DNA from 2 places in the Pseudoflavonifractor sp. genome. Region 2 is predicted to be linked to the other one. Evidence: riboswitches for the same ligand, from Rfam matches in the RefSeq annotation. Region 2 holds a riboswitch; the other holds the start of a gene.
What was found. A riboswitch is a leader RNA that binds a small molecule or an ion and turns the genes downstream of it on or off. The one in region 2 is predicted to bind lysine.
Positions count from the first base shown of each region.

Region 1: linked by a shared signal. The riboswitch ahead of ACOX7T_RS14400 (Na+/H+ antiporter NhaC family protein) and the one ahead of asd (aspartate-semialdehyde dehydrogenase) in region 2 are both predicted to bind lysine.

Region 1 covers NZ_JBMNPX010000029.1:13,094-24,368, reverse strand. Annotated here, with positions in the region: gene ACOX7T_RS14460 (dipicolinate synthase subunit B) at 1-426, shown strand, start outside; gene ACOX7T_RS14455 (VanW family protein) at 642-2,585, opposite strand; gene ACOX7T_RS14450 (5-bromo-4-chloroindolyl phosphate hydrolysis family protein) at 3,080-4,375, shown strand; gene ACOX7T_RS14445 (DUF6483 family protein) at 4,456-4,821, opposite strand; tRNA gene ACOX7T_RS14440 (tRNA-Tyr) at 5,315-5,399, opposite strand; tRNA gene ACOX7T_RS14435 (tRNA-Thr) at 5,411-5,486, opposite strand; gene ACOX7T_RS14430 (hypothetical protein) at 5,796-6,029, shown strand; gene ACOX7T_RS14425 (sigma-70 family RNA polymerase sigma factor) at 6,010-6,333, shown strand; gene ACOX7T_RS14420 (GntR family transcriptional regulator) at 6,483-6,857, shown strand; gene ACOX7T_RS14415 (ABC transporter ATP-binding protein) at 6,859-7,722, shown strand; gene ACOX7T_RS14410 (ABC-2 transporter permease) at 7,719-8,360, shown strand; gene ACOX7T_RS14405 (hypothetical protein) at 8,436-8,570, shown strand; gene ACOX7T_RS14400 (Na+/H+ antiporter NhaC family protein) at 8,636-10,363, opposite strand; lysine riboswitch at 10,489-10,658, opposite strand; gene ACOX7T_RS14395 (transporter substrate-binding domain-containing protein) at 10,846-11,275, shown strand, end outside.
Region 2 covers NZ_JBMNPX010000001.1:148,727-160,001, reverse strand. Annotated here, with positions in the region: gene yfmF (EF-P 5-aminopentanol modification-associated protein YfmF) at 1-802, shown strand, start outside; gene yfmH (EF-P 5-aminopentanol modification-associated protein YfmH) at 799-2,079, shown strand; gene lgt (prolipoprotein diacylglyceryl transferase) at 2,076-3,041, shown strand; gene folD (bifunctional methylenetetrahydrofolate dehydrogenase/methenyltetrahydrofolate cyclohydrolase FolD) at 3,022-3,864, shown strand; gene rpmB (50S ribosomal protein L28) at 3,980-4,168, opposite strand; gene dapB (4-hydroxy-tetrahydrodipicolinate reductase) at 4,359-5,129, opposite strand; gene dapA (4-hydroxy-tetrahydrodipicolinate synthase) at 5,156-6,043, opposite strand; gene asd (aspartate-semialdehyde dehydrogenase) at 6,080-7,171, opposite strand; lysine riboswitch at 7,370-7,547, opposite strand; gene ACOX7T_RS00795 (SpoIID/LytB domain-containing protein) at 7,638-9,296, shown strand; gene queA (tRNA preQ1(34) S-adenosylmethionine ribosyltransferase-isomerase QueA) at 9,351-10,376, shown strand; gene ACOX7T_RS00785 (hypothetical protein) at 10,436-11,275, opposite strand, start outside.

The DNA.
Region 1 (11,275 bases), on a different contig from region 2:
CACGACTTTATGCGGGAGATGCAGCGCATCTGCGACAAGCGGCCCATTGACTCCATCAAGGCAGCGGAGCCCATTGGGCCCAAGAAGCTGCTGGATGTACTGGTCATCTGCCCTTGTACCGGCAATACGCTGGCAAAGCTGGCGGCGGGGATAACCGACTCCTCGGTGACCATGGCCGCCAAGGCCCACCTGCGCAACGGGCGTCCGCTGGTGATTGCTGTGGCGACCAATGACGGCCTGGCAGGCAGCGCCAAGAACATCGGCGCCCTGATGGATAAGAAGCATGTGTACTTCGTGCCCTTCCGCCAGGACGACCCCACAGGCAAGCCCACCTCGCTGGTGGCGGACTTTACCCGTATCCCTGAGACCGTGGAGGCGGCTATGGCGGGCAGGCAGCTCCAGCCAGTGCTGCTGGGCGGCAGCTGAGTCTATATGAAAACGCAGACAGCCCGCGCCAGTACTGGCGCGGGCTGTTCATGCAAAGGAAGGAAAGAGGGATACATGAAATGAAGAAGACGCTGTCTCTCGCTGATTAATATCCTACGGCAGAATTGTAAACAAATAAAACAAAAAATATTACAAAAGAATTAAATCCCAAAAAGAATTGGAGCGCGCACCAATAGGTACGCGCTCCAAGTTGTTTAGTCCTGTAGAACTGTGGAAGCAATGGGAATTCCCTCCGGCGGAGTGTTTCCGTCAGCATCGGGGGTACTGGACGGTGAGGCTGACGGAGAGGCAGAGGGTGACTCCGAAGGCGACTGTGAGGGGGATGCCGAGGGTTCAGCGCTCTCAGACGGCGAAGGAGAGGGCGAGACAGATTCCGACGGCGAGGGGGAAGGTGTCACCGACTCCGACGGGGAAGGAGAGGGAGACGCGGACTCAGACGGGGAGGGAGAGGGCGTTACCGGGGTCAGATTCCGCAGGCCAGTGGCCGGGTCGATGCCCAGAGCGGCGGCGTCGGCCGGGTTGTAGAAGTAGTAGGCGTTGCGGACAGAGAAGGTGTCGGTGTGGATGACGGTGTCACTGATGACATTACCGTCAGCATCCCGCAGGCGCTGATGGACCTCAACCTTGCGTCCGGTGTAGCCGGTGCGGGTGGAGTCCTTCTGGGGCTGGCTGCCCTGGGGGACGGAGTCGCTGGGCTCGTAGTAGGTCTCGTAGGGGATGGTCTCCAGCAGGATATAATAGGGATCGCCGTAGATGCCGGTGGTGTTGGTACCGTAGATGGTCACGTTGCACCAGCGGCGGCCGCTGCTGTCCTTGGTGAGGGTGGCCTCAATCTTGATGGGGTAGTCGGTGTTGTTCTTGAACTTGAAGTCAAGCGTGTCGCTGTATACGGTGGCGTCCATGCCGGAGGGCAGATAGCCTACATCGTATTTGTGCTTGGTGCGTTCCACGGTCTCCAGATTCGCCTTGAGGGTGGTGTAGTAGATGGTGGAGGAGAGCTGGCAGATGCCGCCGGCCCAGGTGTCCTGAGTGGTGCCGCTCACATAAGCGCCAGCCTTCAGATAGCCGCCTGCCTGGGAGTAGGGGCCGCACAGCTCGTTATAGGAGAACACCTCGCCGGGCAGCAGGATGGTACCATTGACCCGCTCACAGGCGGTCTCCACGTTGTGCCAGCGGTTGGAGGGACCGGCGGTCTTGGTGCTGCTCTGGCCCAGCACGTCCTTGAACAGGCTGTTCTCCAGCTTCTCGGTGGTCATATCAGGCTCAGTCAAGGTGAGGGGTACCTCGCAGTCCTCTCCCTCCTCCGTGCGCTCCATCAGCGCCTGGGCGGTGGAGACGCCGAAGCTGACGCCGGTGACCGAGGGGACAATCTCACTGGTCTCCTTGTCCAGATAGGCGTCCACAGGCTCCTTGTAAACCTCACGATAGATGGCCTCAAAGTCCAGCTCCTCAGGGGGGGTGACATGGGGGGCAACTTCAATGGAGGTGCGGCCGGTGAGCAGGCTGTCGATCACCAGGTCCCGGAAGTCAGCGGCGTTGACGCTCAGACCGGAGACACCCTTGTGAATGATCAGGGCGGTATCCGTGACCTCATAGGTGCTCTCCGTGAGGCCGGAGTCCAGTGCCTTGGTCAGCTCGCCGGGCAGCTCGGTGAGCAGCTGCTCCAGCTTCTCAGAGGGCTGGGGCTGGGCCTCGATGGCGTAGCCGCTGCCGAAGGTGGCCTTCAGCCAGGCAATGCCGCCGCCCAGGAAGCCCTGCTCACGGCCGAGGGACCAGGCATCCGCCGCCAGGGCGGAGACGTCCAGCTGAAACAGGGGGGTATCCGAGGTGATCTCCCTGTCCAGCTCAGGGTATTCGCTGCTGGTGAGCTGGAAGGAGGTGGGGTACCAGCTTTCAGATTCTCTGCTGATGGTCTGGGCGGCCTGCTCCCGGGTCATGCCGGACAGATCCAGGGTGTGGTCAGTCACTGTCAGGGTGGTGTTGGGAAGAATATTCCCGGCGCTCACCCAGGCGCATAGACCCAGATAGGCGCCAATCAGGAGCACCAGAACTGCAATGACAACTATGATGGCAATTTTTGCGCCGCCGGGCTTTTGCTGCTTCGGCATGACGCGCTTGCCGTCCGCGCTGTTTTCCATGATAATCACTCCAATATCCCGCAGAATCTACGAAATCAGTATACATTATAGGGCCCCCAGGCTGGGAAAGCAATTACAGAACGGTTACACATTTCTGTCTCCGGCTTCAGAGCCGGGCGAGTGCCCGTGGTGGGGAGAGACACCGGGAGGGATCTTTGCCCCTCTTTACAAGAAAGTGCTTTCGTTGTATCATATCTCCATCCGCAATTATGGCGGCAAGCTGCCTGACTGAGGCGGAAGAGGGCCTTCTTTCCCGGTTATTGTACCATAGCTGCAAGCCATTTTGGCTTGCCTGCCGCAGAGCGGCCGCAAACAGCAAAGCTGTTTGTATTGCGGTTATTGTACCATATTTTCATGTGGTATAGCGGGTGAGAAGATAAATTTTAAAGATTTTAAATAAAAAATCAATCTATTTTTTCCACATATATGATATTATATGATCCAGCAGGACCGGCAGTCCAGTCAGCCGGATCGGGATATGGGAGGCGCTACGCATGGCGTACAGCTACAACAACAACAGCGGCGGCGGCAACAACGGGGACTTAATGTCCTGGATTGTGGTGGTGGCGGCGCTGGTGATATTCTGGCCGGTGGGCCTGGTGCTGCTGTTCATGAAGCTGACAGGCCGGTCCTTCGGTGGCAGACGGAACAACGGAGGCTCTTACGGCTCCAGCGCCACCGGACCCTACCGCCCCTCGGGCAGCCAGTCCTGGAGCCAGAGCTCCGGCTATAAGTACGAGTACCGCTACCAGGGTCAGACTCCTCCCCGCCAGGACGGGCAGAGTGCTCAGAATACCCAGAGCGCCCAGTACACCCAGTACACGCAGACCGCCAAGTCCTCCAAGGCCACCCAGCCGGGGATGCAGGGCGTCAGCGAACGGCCCAGAGACAAGAAGGGCCGCTTTATGCCCAAGCGCAGGCCCGTGGACCTGAACAAGGGCAAGGGCATGATGATCTGGGGCGCCATTCTGGCCATCTTCGGCGGCTTCATCTCCTTTGTGGAGTTCTTTGACACCATGGGTATGGGCTTTATCTACATGCTCCAGAGCATCGGTTTCCCTCTGGGGCTGCTGGGTGCGGGCCTGGTGCTGCTGGTGTGTGGTACTCAGAGGAACAAGAAGGCCAAGCGCTTCCGCAAGTATCTTGCCCTCATCGGCAAGCGGGAGAGCATCTCCATCGGCTCTCTGGCCCAGGCCATGCCTGTCTCCTACCACACCGCCTGTGACGACATTCAGGAGATGCTGGACGAGGGATACATCCCCACCGGCTACCTGGATATGGCCAGCGGCCGCCTGATTCTCTCTGACGAGGGCCTTCAGGAGGAGCCCGAGCCGGAGCCGGAGGAGGAGAAGCCTGCCCAGCCTGAGGATGACGACGCCATCCTCAGGGAGATCCGGCAGGTGAACGACGCCATCGAGGACCCGGAGATGAGCGAGAAGATCGACCGCATCGGGGAGATCACCGGAAAGATTCTGGATTACCAGCGCAAGAACCCCAACAAGAACAGCCAGCTGCGCAGCTTCCTGAGCTACTATCTGCCCACTACCCTGAAAATCCTGAAGGCCTACGCACAGATGGAGGCCCAGGGCATTGAGGGTGAGAACATCTCGGCCGCCAAGGAGCGGATTGAGGGCATGATGGATAAGGTAGTGGAGGGCTTTGAGAAGCAGCTCGACAAGCTCTTCCAGGATGACGCCATGGACATCACCACCGATGTAGAGGTGCTGGAGCGGATGCTGGACAAGGACGGCCTCTCCGGCAAGGGAGACGGCTTCCAGCTGGGTGTCTGACAGATGAAAATAAAAAAGCCCGTGAGACGGCATACAAGCCGCCTCACGGGCTTTTTTCTGCATGGGGGGAGGAGAACACGTCAGGGCAGTACCACGCCGTACTGGTCCATTACGTCGTGCAGCCCCTCCTCCACCTCCTGGCGGGAGAAATTGCCCTCCTCCAGTTCCTGGTCGGAGAGCAGGTTCAGGCGGTAATAGAAGTCCACCGCCACCTCGAGAAGGGAGGCGTCCTCCGTGTCCAGAGAGGCGAAAAGCAGGTCCTCCCCCTCGGCGATGCGTCCCTCACGCAGCAGAGCGTTAAGGGAGGCGTGGAGGCTGTCGGCAGCGGTCAGAGTCTCCTGGCTGCCGTGAGCCCGGTACTCCGCCGTATCTTTCTGGAACATAATTCTGGCAATGGCAAGGGTCATAGTCTCAATCTGGCGCATCATCCAGTCCTGGGTCAGCATTCGCAATCGGCTCCTCTCAGGTGAAATATCCCAAAATGGGGACTTTTATAAAACGCATGTTCGATTAACATAAGAAAGTTGTATTGACGATACAGCGCGGGAGTGGTAATATAAACAGGAACTAGAACACAAGTTCTATTCTGCGCAGAAGGACAGAACGAAAGGGGGATGAAAACGCGCTGGGAAAAAATCGGCGGGAGCAAACAAAAAGTCACTTGCTCTGACATGGTGGAGAAGAGGGCTTTGCTGTTCTGAAAAAGCCACGCCGGCTACGGGGTGCCGCCAACACATCGCCAGGAGGCGGCTTTCGAATCCACCAGACAAAAGAAAAACGGCAACTCTTGAAAGGGGCACCAGGAAAGGATGCCGCCGGAGGCGGCACCAAACCAAAGCCCAGCAGAGCGGGTTCGGTTTGGAGAGGAAGAGCAGCAGAATGAGCGCGCTCTGATTTTAATAAAAAATCAGAGCAAGCGATATGGCGCTTGCTCTGACGTGGTGGAGGAGGGTGGATTCGAACCACCGAAGCGAGACGCAACAGATTTACAGTCTGCCCCCTTTGGCCACTCGGGAACTCCTCCATATGAAGTTTTGGAGCTGGTGGACGGACTCGAACCCCCGACCTGCTGATTACAAATCAGCTGCTCTACCAACTGAGCTACACCAGCGTTTCAGCTCTCAGCTCGTCCACAACGTTGCTTATTATAGCAGGCGAATAGGGGGTTGTCAACAGGAAAAATAAAAAAATTCAAAAAAATTTGCAGGGCGTCAAAAGACGGCCGGAAACAGGAGAGGAAGCACGGGCGGGAGGATTTTTATCAACCCGCTGCGGGATATGCAGCGGGAACCGGCAGCGGCCTGGTGCCGGCGATGCCGGAACGAGATCTACGCCTGGGAGCTGGGAGAGGGCGAGAACCTGTGCCCCCAGTGCCGGGCGGAGAAAAAATGCGAGGAAATGGAGCAAAGCGGAGAGATTGATGACTTTACTGGAGATGTCAGTGGAATACCGGACTCAGGCAAGAGTCCTGCGGCGGAGAATTACCGAGCTGGAGCTGCGCCGCGCGGATGAGCCGGACGCAACGGAGCGTCTGGTTCTGGAGGACCGCATCAGAATTTTGGAGACAATGTGGCGGGAGGCCAGGGATCTGGCGGTCGTCACGGAACGATACTATGACAGGGGGTATTGGCGCAATGTCAAATACGCGATATAGAAGGGGCGGCTCCTATGCGGCGGACATGGCGGTGTACGCCAGGACCATGGCGGAGGACAACCGGGAGCAGCGTTCCCGGCTGCGGCAGAACCTGATCCGCGCCCTTCAGGAGGACGTGACCCCCCATCAGCGGCAGGCCCTGCTGCTCTACTACGCCGAGGGGCTCAACATGCGGGAGATAGGGGAGCGGCTTGGGGTGGACAAGTCCACCATCTCCCGTACCATCAAGCGCGGGGAGCGACGTCTGCGCCGCTGCCTGCGGTACGGGGCGGAGAGCCTGCTCAACGCCGAAGAGGAAAATTGAGTCTGAACAAAGTCATGGCCGCGCCCAAAGGCGCGGCCATGTTGTGTTTTTGGGCACCATAAAAAATTTACGTTCCCCTATTGACAGGGACTGTTATCTGTGTCTATACTGTATATGCTGAGTATACACAGTAAAACGAGGTGCACCGAATGGATATTATCATCAGCAATGCCGGCGGGGTGCCCATCTACGACCAGATTACCCGGCAGGTCAAGGGCCTGATTCTGCGGGGTGAGCTGAAGGAGGGGGAGGCCCTCCCCTCCATGCGGCTGCTGGCCAGGGAGCTGCGCATTTCCGTCATCACCACCAAACGAGCCTATGAAGAGCTGGAGCGTGAGGGCTTCATCACCACCGTGCCGGGAAAGGGGTGCTTTGTGGCGCCCCAGGACCCGGAGCTGGCCCGGGAGGAGACCCTCCGCCGGGTGGAGGAACATCTGACCCGGGCTGTGGAGGCCGCCAAATCGGGCGGCGTCACCCTGGAGGAGATGACCGATACCCTCAACATCCTGTATGGAGACGAATAATATGGAAAACGCCATTGAAATCCGCCATCTCACCAAAGATTACGGCAGCTTCAAGCTCCGCGACGTGACCTTCGACGTGCCCATGGGCACGGTTGTGGGCCTCATCGGCGAGAACGGCGCCGGAAAATCCACCACCATCAAATGTATCCTCAACCTCATCCGCCGGGACGGCGGGGAGATTGTGCTCCTGGGCCGGGACAACATCACCGGCGAGCGGGAGGCCAAGGAGGAGATCGGGGTGGTGCTGGACGAGTCCACCTTCCACGACACCCTGCGTGCCGGCGACGTGGGGAAAATCCTCCGCAAGGTTTACAAGAACTGGGACCAGCGGTTTTTTGAAAGCCTGCTGAAGAAGTTCGACCTGCCGGAGAAAAAGACGGTGAAGGACTACTCCCGGGGCATGAAGATGAAGCTGTCCATCGCCGCGGCGCTGTCGGCCCGTCCCAGGCTGCTCATTCTGGACGAGGCCACCGGCGGCCTGGACCCGGTGGTGCGGGACGAGATTCTGGACCAGTTCCTGGACTTTGTCCAGGACGAGAACCACGCCATCCTCATCTCCAGCCACATCACCACCGATCTGGAGAAGGCGGCGGACTACGTGGTCTACCTCCACAAGGGCCGGGTGGCCCTCCAGGGGGCCAAGGATGAGCTGCTGGAGGAGTACGGCCGCCTGGTGTGCGGCAGAGCCGACCTGGACAAGGTGGACCGGGCCTTCCTGGTGGGCGTGCGGGAGAGCCAGTTCAGCTGTGAGGCCCTGGTACGGGACCGGGAGAAGTTTGTCCGGCTCTACCCGGAACTGACTGTGGACCGGGTGACCCTGGACGAGATCATGGTCTTTACCGCGAAGGGGGATGTAGCGTCATGATGGGAATGGTTTATAAGGATTTTCTGGTCCAGCGCAAGCAGCTGGGATATTACATCGCGTTTTTTATCATGTATACAGTACTGGCTGTAATGGAAATCATGCCTACGGCCATCATGTACACAATGACCGTGCTCATCGGCATGCTGGTGCCCATGTCCACCTTTGCCTATGACGACCTGGCCCGGTGGAACAAGTACGCCGTCGCCACTCCTGCCGGACGTCGCGGCGTTGTGGCGGGCAAGTATGTCTTTACCCTGCTCTCTGTGCTGCTGGCGGCGGCCTTCTCCGCTGTGCTGGTGGTGGCCGTACTCACGCTGAAGCCGGAGCTGGGCGCTCTGGATGAGATGCTCATCGGGCTGCTGATCTGCACGCTGCTGCCCATCCTCATTGACGCCGTGATTCTCCCTGTGTTCATCAAGTTCGGCTCTGAGAAGAGCCGCCTGATCAGCATCCTGATTTTCGTGGCGGTATTCGGCAGCATCATGCTGATAGGCCAGCTGGCCGAGTCGCTGGAGAACATTGTAATCCCCGAGTGGTTCTTCCTGGCGCTGCCCGGTCTGCTGGTTCTGCTGGCCATCGGAGGCTATATCATCTCCTACTTCATCGCCCGTGGGATTTTTGAGAAGAAGGAGCTGTAAGCCCCTTTGCCCCTTGCGCGCCGCCCTTGCTCTGTGGTAAACTGAAGGAAGAAAAAGGGAAGGAGCGTGGGGACCATGACCGCACATGAAGCCATTCAGGAGCTGCTGAAAATCCAGCAGTATTGCACCCCCCGTTCTCTCGCCGCCGTGGATTACGCCATCCGGGCCATCCAGGAGAAACAGGAGCGGGAGAACGAGGAGAAGAAGTGAGCCCCCAGTCCTGCAAAAAAAGACCGCCTCATCCGTGATGAGGCGGTCTTTTTTTGCAGAATGGATTAGGCGGTCTGGCGCTTCTTCATGAAGAACAGGAAGCACAGCATCAGCACAATGCCCACAGGCAGGGCGATGATACCCGGAATGCCGTTGGCGGCCAGCAGGCCGGCCAGCAGGTAGGAGATGCCGGCTATGGCCGCGCAGGAGATGGCGTAGGGCAGCTGCGTTGACACATGGTTGACATGGTCGCACTGGGCGCCGGCGGAGGCCATGATGGTGGTGTCGGAGATGGGGGAGCAGTGGTCGCCGCAGACGGCGCCGGCCATGCAGGCGGAGATACAAATGATGGCCAGGGGATCGTCCATGGAGAACACGTTCTGCACAATGGGGATCAGAATGCCGAAGGTGCCCCAGCTGGTGCCGGTGGCAAAGGCCAGCAGACAGCCGATGACGAACACGATGACAGGCAGGAACATCTGCAGGTGCTCGGCGCTGCGGACAAAGTCACGGACAAAGTACTTGGCGCCCAGGGAGTCGGTCATGCCCTTCAGGCTCCAGGCGAAGGTGAGGATGAGAATGGCGGGAACCATGGCCTTGAAGCCCTCGGGGATACTGGCCATCATGTCCTTGAAGGACATGGCCCGGCGGGCGGCATAGTAGACCAAGGTGAAGAGCAGGCCGAAGGCGGAACCCAGCATCAGGCCCACGGAGGCGTCAGAGTTGGAGAAGGCCTCCACAAAGTTGGCGCCGGAGAAGAAGCCGCCGGAGTAGATCATGCCGATGACGCAGCACGCCACCAGCACCAGAATGGGCAGCACCAGGTCAATGACCCTGCCCTTGGTCTCGTCGATGTCCTCGTCCAGCATGGCGTAGGGGTTGGAGCCGGAGAACAGGTCGCCCTTCTCGATGGCGTTCTTCTCAAACTTGGCCATGGGGCCGAAGTCTACCTTTATAAACACCAGACCCAGCATCATCACAATGGTGAACAGGGCGTAGAAGTTGTAGGGAATGGCGCGGATGAACAGGTTCAGGCCCTGTCCCTCCTCGGCAAAGCTGGCCACGGCGGCGGCCCAGGAGGAGATGGGGGCGATGATGCAGATGGGGGCGGCGGTGGAGTCGATGATGTAGGCCAGCTTGGCCCGGGAGACCTGGTGCTTGTCCGTGATGGGCCGCATGACCGAGCCCACGGTGAGGCAGTTGAAGTAGTCGTCGATGAAGATGAGACAGCCCAGGACAATGGAGGCCAGCTGGGCGCCCGCGCGGGTTTTGATGTTCTTCTGGGCCCAGCGGCCGAAGGCGGCGGAGGCGCCGGCCTTGTTCATCAGGGCCACCATGGCGCCCAGAATCACCAGGAAGATGAGGATGCCCACATTGTAGCTGTCGGACAGGACGGACACGATGCCGTCGCTGAACACGTGGTTCAGGGTACCCTCAAAGGAGAAGTTGGAGTAGAGCAATCCGCCCACCACAATACCGATGAACAGGGAGGAGTAGACCTCCTTGGTAATCAGGGCCAGCGCGATGGCGATGACGGGGGGCAGCAGGGACAGAATGGTGTTGAAGTAGTTGCTGGGTGACTGGACATAGCCTGTGCCGCCGCAGGTCTCGCAGGTGACGGCCTCGCCCGCATCGCTGAGGACGACGCCCATGGTGCCGCAGTCAGTACACTCAATCATCTTGGTGCCGGTCTCGTCGGTGGGGTCACCGGCGGCGAAGGCGGTGGTCGTCAGGGCAAAGAGCAGCATCAGCAGCAGAGCCGCCCGGGCGAGCCAGGTTCTTCTTGTTCTCATGTTTTTCCCTCCCAAATAGTTTCCGGGGCACACACGCCCCATGTGGCGCCAAACAAAAAAGCCATGAACGCTTACAGAAGCGCCCATGGCAAAACCAGGGGTCCCCCAACGGTGAAAGCGGGGGACCTCAGGATAGCGCTCCACATGCTGTGACAGTCCGCACGGTATTCCCGTACGGCCCAGGAAGCCGCGCCCAGGCAGGCGAAGCAACCTTCGGCGGTGCGCCCTCTCCCCACGGGACGGCTGCCTGGCCTTGTCCCGGGGTACGCATGCGTACCGCGCCTCTATCCTCTTTATTAAAGAAGCGTAAGTATCCTATCATGGGTTCCAGAGAATGTCAAGGCTGAATCCGCCTTTTTCCGCCGGAAGGCTTTGTGCGATATGCCGATTTTTAAAATACGTCTTTACATCATCGATTTATCATGGTAGTATACTAAAGCAAGAAGGCGAAACACCGGCGCCTGACAGAAGGAGGATATATCATGAAGCTGAAAAAATGGCTGGCCCTTGCTCTGGCGCTGGCGACCGCAACCACTCTGACCGCCTGCTCCAATTCCACCGGCGGCGATACCGGTACACCGTCCGGTTCCCCTGCTCCCTCCGGCTCTCAGGCTGCGGTGGAGAGCGATACACAGTATGTAAAGAACAAGGGCACTCTGGTGGTGGGCATCACCTACTTTGAGCCCATGGACTACAAGGCCGAGGGCAGCGACGAGTGGATTGGCTTTGATGCCGACATGGCCAAGGCCTTTGCCGAGAGCCTGGGCGTAGAGGTGGAGTTCAGCGAGATCACCTGGGATTATAAGGTGGAGGAGCTGGAGTCCAAGGCCATCGACGTGGTCTGGAACGGCATGACCCTCACTGACGAGGTCACCTCCTCCATGGCCACCTCCAACCCCTACTGCACCAACT
Region 2 (11,275 bases):
GTTGATGTGCCAGGGAGAGCCCTACGGCGTAGACCGGCTGGGCAGCGAGGCCAACGCCGCCGCCATCACCGGCGAGGCGCTGTGGGAACGCTATCAGGCGCTGCTGTCCGGCGCCCGGGTAGAGCTCTATTTCTCTGGCTCCGCCCCCTTTGAGCGGGTGGAGGCTGCCTTCCGCAGCGCCCTTGCCGGGCTGAAGGGCCGGACGGTTGCCCCCGTCTCTATCTGCCGGAATACGCTCAGCGGGGGAGAAGAGAAGCCCCGGAACTTTGAGGACGCGCTGGACGTGACCCAGGGCAAGCTGTCCATGGGCCTGCGCACTGATATTAAGGTGACGGACGAGGAGTACCCCGCTCTGATGCTCTTCAACGCCGTGTTCGGCGGCACCACCACCTCCAAGCTCTTCCTGAATGTAAGAGAGAAGCTGTCCCTGTGCTACTACGCCAGCTCTCAGCTGGAGAAGTTTAAGGGCCTGATGCTGGTGTCCTCCGGCGTGGAGTTCGACAAGCGGGAGGCCGCTCAGAGCGAGATTCTCGCCCAGCTGGAGAAGTGCCGCCGGGGCGAGATTGAGCCCTGGGAGCTGGAGGCTGCGCGGCGCAGCGGGGTGAACAGTCTGAAGAGCATGCTGGACAGCCAGGGCCGCATGGAGGACTTCTGGCTGGGTCTGGCTGTGGAACCCGGGGACGCGCCCGAGGACCTGGCCGCTAGGCTGGAGCAGGTCACCGTGGACCAGGTGGCCGCTGCCGCCCGCCGGGTGCGGCTGGACAGCATCTATTTCCTCAAGGGGAAGGAGGATCGCCAGTGAATCGCAAGGAATACCCCCGCATGGGGGAGACGGTCTTTTCCGCCCGGCTGGACAACGGACTGACCGTGTATGTGGACGTAAAGCCGGACTTTCAGAAGAGCTACGCCTTTTTTGCCACCGACTACGGCGGAATGGACATGAAGTTCCAGCTGGACGGCCAGTGGCATGACACCCCCGCCGGAGTGGCCCATTTCCTGGAGCACAAGACCTTTGACACCAAGGACGGCAACGCCCTCCAGGACCTGGCCGCCAACGGCGCCAGCCCCAATGCCTTCACCAGTTCGGCCATTACAGGCTACTACTTTGAGAGCACCGAGAAGTTCTATGAGAACCTGAGGATTCTCCTCTCCTTTGTCTCCCAGCCCTACTACACCCAGGAGAGCGTGGACAAGGAGCAGGGCATCATCGGTCAGGAGATCCGGATGATTGAGGATGACCCGGAGAACCAGGTGTACTACGCCATGCTGGAGGGGCTGTATGTCAACCACCCCATCCGCACCTCGGTGGCCGGGACCATTGAGTCCATCTCCCACATCACCGCCGACACTCTAAATCTGTGCCACAGCGCCTTCTATAACCCTGGCAACATGGTGCTCTGTGTGGCGGGCAACGTGGACCCGGAGAAGGTGCTGGAGATGGCCCGGGAGATTCTGCCCAAGGAGGGCAAGGGCTCCATTCCCAGGGACTATGGTCCTGCTGAGCCCGCAGCCGCGGCTAAGAGCCGGACGGAGCTGAAGATGGAGGTGTCCACCCCCATCTTCCAGCTGGGCTGGAAGATGGAGCCGGCGCCCAAAGGGGAGGAGCAGTTCCGGCAGAAGCTGATTGCTGAGCTTGCCTGCGAGGCTCTGCTGGGCAACTCCAGCCCGCTGTATGTCCGTCTGTACCGGGATGGACTCATCAACAGCAGCTTCTCCTACGGCTTTGACGGCTATCCTTCCTGTGCCTACGCTGTGGCCGGCGGCGAGAGCACCGACCCGGACGCTGTGGCCGCCGCCATTGCCGACGAGGCGGCCCGGATTGGAAGCGAGGGTGTGGACGCCGCCCTCTTTGCCAGGTTGAAGAAGGGCCTGTACGGCGCCAGGGTGCGCAGCCTCAACTCCTTTGAGAATATCTGTGTGGGTATGGCCCAGGCCTATTTCACAGGCTACGACATGCTCCGGTTCCCCGAGGTCTTTGAGGGCATCAGTCAGGCGGACGTGGAGGAGTGCATCCGCACCTGCTTTACGCCGGAGCGGGCGGCACTGGCCGTGGTGCAGCCGGGGGAGGGACAGGCATGACCAACACCGTCTTTTTCCCCGGCCTGGGGCTGGAGTTCACCCTGAACCGGGTGGCGGCTGCTCCATTCGGATTCAATATCTACTGGTACGCCGTCATCATTGTCTCAGGCGCCATTCTGGCCTGGTTCTACTGCAGCCGCAAGGGTCCCAAGCTGGGCATCAGTGACGACGACCTGACCGACCTTCTCATCTTTGCCGTGCCCCTTGCCCTGGTAGGGGCGCGGCTGTACTACATTCTGTTCTACCTGGACCTGTTCAAAAACGAGGACGGCAGCCTGAACTTTGGCAAGATGCTGGACGTGCGGGACGGCGGACTGGCCATCTACGGCGGCGTCATCGCGGCAGTGATTGTGCTGTTCTTTGTCTGCCGGTACAAGAAGATTCCCTTCCTGGCCTTTGCCGACCTGGGCGGCATGGGCCTGCTCATCGGCCAGTGTATCGGCCGGTGGGGCAATTTCGTCAACGTGGAGGCTTACGGTGGCCTGACCGAGCTGCCCTGGCGGATGTGCTCGGAGAAGATCGCAAACGAGCTGTACGCCAAGGGGCTGGTGGATGCCTCCGGATGGCAGCAGGTGGTGGATGGTACCCTGGGCGTCCATCCCACCTTCTTCTATGAGTCGGCCTGGAACCTGGTGGGCTTCCTGCTTATTGTGTTCATCTCCCGGAACTGGCGCAAGTTCGACGGCCAGCTCTTCTTTACCTACCTGGCCTGGTACGGTGTGGGCCGCGGCATCATCGAGGGCATGCGCACCGACAGCCTCTACTTTATGAATACCCCCATCCGGGTGTCCCAGGTGCTGGGCTTTGCCTCCGCGCTGGCGGCAATCATCCTGTGGGTGTGGTTCTACCTGCACCGGCCTGCGCCGGATCAGCTGTGGGTGCACCGCCGGGCCGCTCTGGAGGCAGCTAAAGCAGCCAACGAGAAAAAGGAGGACGAGGACAATGGCAGCGACCATCATTGACGGAAAGGCCCTGGCGGCCAAGTGCAAGGCCAGAATCAAGGAAGAGGTGGAGCGCCTCTCCAAACGGCCCGGTCTGGCCGTCATCATCGTGGGGGACAATCCCGCCTCCCGCATCTACGTCAACCACAAGAAGAAGGACTGTGCCGAGTGCGGCATTTACAGCGAGGAGTACGCTCTTCCCGAGTGCGCCCGGCAGGAGGAGCTGCTGGAGCTCATCGACCTGCTCAACGGCAGGGAGGACATCGACGGCATTCTGGTCCAGCTGCCTCTGCCTGCCCAGTTTGACGAGAAGGCGGTGCTCAACGCCATTGACCCCGGCAAGGACGTGGACTGCTTCCACCCCTACAATGTGGGCCAGCTGATGATTGGGGAGCACACCTTCCTGCCCTGCACTCCGGCCGGCGTGATGGCCATGCTGGACGAGTACGGCATTGACCCCGCCGGGAAGCACGCGGTGGTGGTGGGCCGCTCCAACATCGTGGGCAAGCCTCAGGCTATGCTGCTGCTCCAGCGCCACGCCACGGTGACTATCTGCCACTCCCGTACCCCCAACCTGGCTGAAATCACCCGCCAGGCCGACATCCTGGTGGCGGCAGTGGGGAAGACCGGCCTCATCACCGCCGACATGGTGAAGGAGGGGGCCGCCGTCATCGACGTGGCCATGAACCGGAACGAGGAAGGCAAGCTCTGCGGCGACGTGGACTTCGAGGCCGTAAAGGAGAAGGCCTCCTTTATCACCCCGGTGCCCGGCGGCGTGGGACCCATGACCCGGGTCATGCTGCTGGAGAATACCCTCACCGCGGCGAAGGTCCACGGGAAATAAGAAAAAGAGCCTGGAGCACATTTTTTGTGCTCCAGGCTCTTTTCATAACAGGAAAGAAGGGTGCAAAAAGGCCCCTGCGCTTAAGCGCAGGGGCCTTTTCTCAGTTCAGAGAGAATCACACGGCGCGGGTGACCTTACCCGAACGGAGGCATCTGGTGCACACATAGACGTGCTTGGGCGCACCGTCCACGATCGCCTTAACACGCTTCACGTTGGGCTTCCAGGGACGGTTGGTGCGGCGGTGAGAGTGGGACACCTGAATGCCGAACACAACGCCCTTGTCGCAAAATTCACACTTGGCCATTCGCTAAACCTCCTCGCTCGTCAGGTTTTGCTTACAAAGCATCGACTGATATAATAACAGAAACTGTGGGAAAATGCAAGCATTTTTTCAAAGAAAGATAAACTGGACAAAAAACAGGGCAAACTATGGGGAAAGAGGGAAGAATGGCCGTATTTTCGTCCGTACATATGGAGAACAAAAAGTTGAAGATTTAATCCAGTCCTGCCGCAGCCACCAGATCGGCCATGGAATAGAGGCCGGGCTTCTCCACACAGGCCAGGAAACGGGCTGCCTTGACCGCACCGGCGGCAAAGACCTCCCGGGACTGGGCGGAGTGGTGCAGCTCAATGACCTCGTCCCGTCCGGCGAAAATGATCTCGTGGTCGCCCACGATGGTGCCGCCCCGGACGGAGGAGATTCCAATCTCGTGGGAGTCTCTGGGCTTGCGGACGGACTGCCGCTCATAGACGTACTGGGGCTGGTAGGGGAGGGCGGAGGCGGCGGCATCGGCGATCATCAGGGCGGTGCCGCTGGGGGCGTCCACCTTCCGGTGGTGGTGCCGCTCCACAATCTCCACGTCATAGTCGCTGCCCAGGATGGAGGCCGCACGGCGCACCAGCTCCAGCAGCACATTGATGCCCAGGGACATGTTCCCGGAGCGGAAAATGGGCACCAGCTTAGCCGCCTCATCAATGGCGGTCAGCTGCTCCTGGGAGTAGCCGGTAGTGGCCAGGACCAGGGGGACCTTGCGGGTGGTGCCGAAGTCCAGCAGGCCCTGGAGGGCGGCAGGGCTGGAGAAGTCGATGACCGCGTCCACCTCGCCCTCAAACTCGGCAGGGGAGGTGCATACCTTGAAGTCCCGGTCGCTGTTGCCCAGGATATCAAAGCCCACGGCGATTTCAATGTCCGGCGCGGAGCGGCAGATGTCCTCCACCACCCGGCCCATGTGGCCGTTGCAGCCGGAAATGCCAATTCGGAGCATAATTCAACGTCCCTTTCCGGATAAAATCAGAGCAGACCCATCCGCTGCATGGAGGCCCGCAGGGTCTCCAGGTGGGCGGGGGAGATGTCGCACAGGGGCAGGCGGAGCCCGCCGGCCTTCATGCCCATCAGGTCCATGGCGGCCTTGATGGGGATGGGGTTGACCTCAATGAAGAGGGCGTCGATGAGGTCCATGTACTCCACCTGGAGCTTGGAGGCTGCGGCAAAGTCGTTGTCCAGGCACAGGTGGCTCATCTCCACCATGGTCTTGGGGACGATGTTGGCGGCCACCGAGATGACGCCCTTGGCGCCCAGGCTCATCATGGGCACCACCTGATCGTCGTTGCCGGACCAGATGTAGAAGTCATCCCCGCAGAGGAAGCGGGTGTGGGCCAGCAGGGAGAAGTTGCCGCTGGCCTCCTTGACGCCGTTGAACCGGGGGTTCTCGGAGAGAATCTTGTAGGTCTCGGCGGCGAAGGAAACGCCGGTACGGGAGGGCACATTGTAGAGGATGATGGGCAGCTCCACCCGGTCGGCGATATACTCGTAGTGCTTGATAAGACCGGTCTGGGAGCACTTGTTGTAGTAGGGCGTCACCAGCAGCAGGGCGTCGGCGCCGGAATCCTGGGCGTGCTGGCACAGGTACACGGCGGCGGTGGTGTCATTGCTGCCGGCGCCGGCGATGACCTTGACCCGGTGGTTGACGTGCTTGACGCAGAACTCCACGGCGGCAATGTGCTCCCGGATGCTCATGGTGGAGCTCTCACCGGTGGTGCCGCAGACGCACAGGGCGTCGATGCCGCTGGCAATCTGGGCGTCAATCTGGGCGGCAAAGGCGTCGTAGTTGATGGCGCCGCTGTCGTCAAAAGGGGTAACCAGCGCGGTGCAGGCGCCGGTAAAGACGGGCTCTCTCATAGATGTGACCTCCTCAAAGTCGGGATGGGTAAGAAATCAGGCGCGGGGCTCGATGTAGCCCTCGGCGCACAGCAGCTCGGCCAGCAGCACGCCGCCGCCGGCAGCGCCCCGGAGGGTGTTGTGGGACAGGCAGACGAACTTGTAGTCGTACTGGGTGTCGGGACGGAGACGGCCCACAGAGATGGCCATGCCGCCCTCCAGCTCCCGGTCCAGCTTGGCCTGGGGACGGTCGGGCTCCTCAAAGTAGTGGATGAACTGCTTGGGGGCGGTGGGCAGGTCCAGCTCCTGGGCGCGGCCCTTGTAGGACGCCCACAGAGCCTTGATCTCCTCCTCGGTGGGCTTGTGCTCAAAGTCCACGAATACGGCGGCGGTGTGGCCGTTGGACACGGGCACACGCAGGCACTGGGAGGTGATGGCGGGGGAGTCGGCGGTGACGATGACGCCGTTTTCCAGCTTGCCCCACACCTTCAGGGGCTCCTTCTCGCTCTTCTCCTCCTCGCCGCCGATGTAGGGGATCAGGTTATCCACCATCTCGGGCCAGGTCTTGAAGGTCTTGCCCGCGCCGGAGATAGCCTGATAGGTGCAGGCCAGCACCCGCTTGAGGCCGAAGGCCTCCTTCAGGGGGTGCAGGGCGGGGACGTAGCTCTGGATGGAGCAGTTGGATTTGACGGCGATAAAGCCGCGGGTGGTGCCCAGACGGCGGCGCTGGGCCTCGATGACCCGGATGTGGTCGGCGTTGATCTCAGGCACCACCATGGGCACGTCGGGGGTCCAGCGGTTGGCGGAGTTGTTGGACACGACGGGACACTCGTGGCGGGCGTAGTTCTCCTCCAGGGCCAGAATCTCGTCCTTCTTCATGTCCACCGCGCAGAAGACAAAGTCCACCATGGCGGCGATTTTGTCCACGTCCTCCTGGGCGTTCATGACGACCAGCTTTTTGGCCTCCTCGGGCATGGGAGTGTCCATGGCCCAGCGGTCGCCGATGGCCTCCTCATAGGTCTTGCCGGCGCTGCGGCCGCTGGCCGCCACAACGGTGAGATTGAACCAGGGGTGATGCTCCATCAGGGTGACAAAACGCTGGCCCACCATACCGGTGGCGCCGATGACGCCTACTTTGTACTGCTTCATGTTCAGGACCTCCATCGCTCTCTTTTAACTTTATGCTATTCCGGCTCCGGCCGATTTAAGACCAGATTCGGTAGGGAAAACAAAATGAGTCGCTGTCACTTTGAAAATATCTCAGAATAAAAAAAGAAATCAGCGGGTTTACATACCGGCTGATTTTGTACTATAATGTCAGAGACGGTCACCGTCCCCGGCACTACAAAAGCAGACAGCACTCCGCCGGAGGACCGGCGACAGTCGCAGGGCTGATGTGCCCGGCGCCCAGGAAAGACGGTTCCGTACCCGCATTTCCTTCGGCGGTTTTCCCTTTGACGCGGGTCACCGGGCCAACGGAGCCCTCACCGCGCTACTTTTGAAAACCGCAACCTCTATCTTGCAGTGATTCAGTTGATTTTTGAAAATAGTATCACAACCGCTTTGCCCTGTCAATACAGGGAATGGCGGCTATCCCAGATATTTGGAGTTTCCTATGAAAAAAACGCTGATGAAATTTGCCACGCTGGCTCTTGCAGCCGCGCTGACCCTTCCCGCCCTTCCCTCAGCTGCCCAGGCGGCCAGCATCCCTATGAGCGCCAGCATCCGCATCGGGCTGACCTACGGCACTGACGCTGTTCCAGGCGCCAACCTGCTCAACAGTACTGGCAGCGGCTATCGGCTGGGCTACTATGATGACAGCCTCAACTTTGTCCAGCTGGGCTACACCACAGAGACCGGTATCTCCATTGTCAAGACCCAGAACGTGTGGTACGGACCGCTCTCCACCGGCCTGAGCGGCTATACGGACACCCAGACCTCTTCCATCGCCGTGGGCTGCTACCACATCCAACTGCCCGGCACCTACACCACCTTTGAAGAGGCCTCCGCCGCCGCTGCGACCGTGTCCGGCGGATTCCCCGCCTGGACCAACGGGACCTATACCGTGCGGATGGGGTCGTACCTTACCTCAGAGGAGGCCAACACAGCCCTGACCGCATTGGGCGTCTCTGGTGCCACGGTCACCGGAACCAGCAGCTACGGCGTGTCTGTGGTCAAGACGGGCACAAGCACCATTCTCTTTCAGTTTGACGGCGGCTCGTCCCTGTCTCTGGGCGTGATGCCCGGACTGGACAACTCGGTCAAGACCCTGACCTGGTACGCCAAGCGGAAGTACTACGGCGGGTTCCGCTACCAGCGCATCAACGGCGGCAACCTGACGGTGGTCAATGTGGTGGATCGTGAGGACTACATCAACTGCGTCATCTCCCAGGAGATGAGCCCCTCCTGGCCGGTGGAGGCACTGAAGGCCCAGGCGGTCACCGCCCGGAGCTACGCCGCCTCCTGCACAGGACGCCACACCTCCAGCGGTTTTGACCTGTGCGCCACCACCCACTGCCAGGCCTATCCCGGCGCAGGCTCTGTCAACGACAATACATACCGGGCAGCCCAGGAGACGTCGGGCCAGTACGTATGGTACAACGGCTCCATTGCGGAGACCTATTATTTCTCCTCGGACGGCGGCGCTACGGAGAGCGCCAAGAACGTCTGGGGCGGCGACCTGCCCTACTTAGTTGGTGTCACGGACCCCTGGGAGGCCACGGTGGCCAGCAAAATTTCCGGCTACAACTGGAGCTACACTTTTACCGCCGATGAGCTGGCCGCCAAGTTGCGGGCCTCCGGCCGTAATTGCGGTACGCTGGCCAGCGTGCGGGTGTCAGAATACACGGCCACGGGAAATGTAAGGGCATTGACCTTTACGGATACAAAGGGCAGTAGCTGGACCATCACCGGCTGCGACAACTGCCGGATCTTCCTGGGGGTGAAGTCGCCCCGGTTCACCGTCACTGGCGGAAGCGGCGGGAGCTACTACGTCAACGAGGACGGCGGAACACTGTCCTCTGTCTCGGGGGCCTACGCCATTGACGGCAGCGGCAATGTGTCCGCCATCAGCGGTACGCCCTATGTCATCACCGGCAGCGGCACAGAGGTGCTGACCTCCTCCGGCTCCACAGGCGGCAGTTTCACCTTCACCGGAACCGGCTACGGCCACAACGTGGGCATGAGCCAGTGGGGTGCCTACGCCATGGCCCAGGCAGGGAAGACCTATGTGGACATTCTGAAGTTCTACTACACCGGCGTGGAAATCCGATAAGGAAACCGGCGTGTTATTTTCAATCTGAAAGCAGGGAACAACAAGAGCATGGAACTGAAAACATCTGATTTTTACTACGACCTTCCCCAGGAGCTGATTGCCCAGACGCCGCTGGACCGGCGGGACGGCTCCCGGCTGATGGTGCTCAACAAGGAGACGGGGGAGACCTCCCACCACCACTTCTATGAGCTGCCCAACTTCCTCCGTCCCGGCGACTGCCTGGTGCTCAACGACTCCCGGGTGCTGCCCGCTCGTCTGCTGGGCCACCGGGAGCCCACGGGCGGCGCGGTGGAGGTACTGTTGCTTATCGACCGGGGCAACAAGGTCTGGGAGTGCCTGGTGCGGCCCGGACGGAAGGTGAAGCCGGGAACCAAGCTCTCCTTCGGCGACGGCCTGCTGACCGCCGACGTGCTGGAGGAGGTGGAAGGCGGAAACCGGCTGATTGAATTCCACTACGAGGGAATTTTCCTTGAAATTCTGGAGCAGCTGGGCAAGATGCCTCTGCCGCCCTACATCAAGGAGGAGCTCAACGACCCGGAGCGGTACCAGACCGTGTACTCCCGAGAGGTTGGCTCCGCCGCCGCCCCCACCGCCGGCCTCCACTTCACCAAGGAGCTGCTGGCGCAGATTGAGGCCATGGGCGTGCGCCTGGCCTATGTGACCCTCCATGTTGGCCTGGGCACCTTCCGGCCTGTAAAGGAAGAGAACATTACAGACCATGAGATGCACGCCGAGTACTGCATGATCTCCCAGAAGACGGCGGACATCATCAACGAGACCAGGGCCAACGGCGGCCGGGTCATCTGTGTGGGCACCACCTCCTGCCGGACCATTGAGAGCTGGGCCGCCGAGGACGGCACCCTGAAGGAGAGCGCCGGCTGGACCAGCATCTACATCTACCCCGGCTACCGCTTCAAGGTGTTGGATTGCCTCATCACCAACTTCCACCTGCCCGAGTCCACCCTGGTGATGCTGGTCTCCGCCCTGGCCGGCCGTGAGAACATCCTGAACGCCTATGCGGAGGCGGTGCGGGAGAAGTATCGGTTCTTCTCCTTCGGCGACGCCATGTTTATCTGTTAAAACGCAACAACGGCCCTGCCGCAAGTTCTGCGGCAGGGCCGTTTTATGCTGTGGGGCGTTCAGGGGGTGTTGATGACCACGGAGGTGCCGTCCCAGTCGACAGCGAAGCCCAGAGCCTCGCCCAGGTCCCGGAGCTTGAAGTAGGTGTATCCCGCGCCGGAGGCGTCGGTGATGGTGATGGCGTGGAGGTCAGTCTTGACGCCATTCACCAGGACGGAGGCCTGGTTCTCCGTGTAGCTCTGGTCGCCGGAGAAGGGGGTGGACATCTCGGAGCCGTTGGGAGTGGTGTAGGCCGCGTTGGTGGTGATGGTGATGGCTCCGGCGGCGCCGTCCCAGCCCACGTTGAACTGGGCGGCAGTACCGTTGAGCACGTGGGCCACGTCCCGCAGCTTGAGATAGTTGGTGCCGTTGCCGTTGGCGTCCTTGAGCATGTAGGCGTCAAAGTCCACGGCCTGGCCGTTCACCAGGATGGGGCGGGGGGTGGCGTAGGCGGTGTTGACAGCGGGCTGTTCAGGCGTCTCGGGCACGGATGCACCGTCAGGCGCAATGACAGCGTAACGGGCCTTCTCACCATCGGCAGTCTGGTAGACGAGATAATCTCCGTCCTTCACACCGGTCAGAGGCAGTCGGTCGCCGTCATTGGGGCCGCCGGTGATGGTGAGGGGAGACTGGAACGTGAGGGAGGAGTCGCTGCCGCTGAGATGGAAGTCCACGGCGCTCCGTTTATTTCCCTGGAGGATGAGGGAGCCGGTGCCCGTGATGGTGATGTGTTCTCCGTTGCTCAATGTGGACAGGCCCAGCTGCTCGGCCTTGTTGACGCTGCCGTCCGCCAGGCACAGCGTCCAGTTGTCGGAATTTCCGGAATAGACGGAGAAATAGACGTTTTTGCAGTCAAGTCC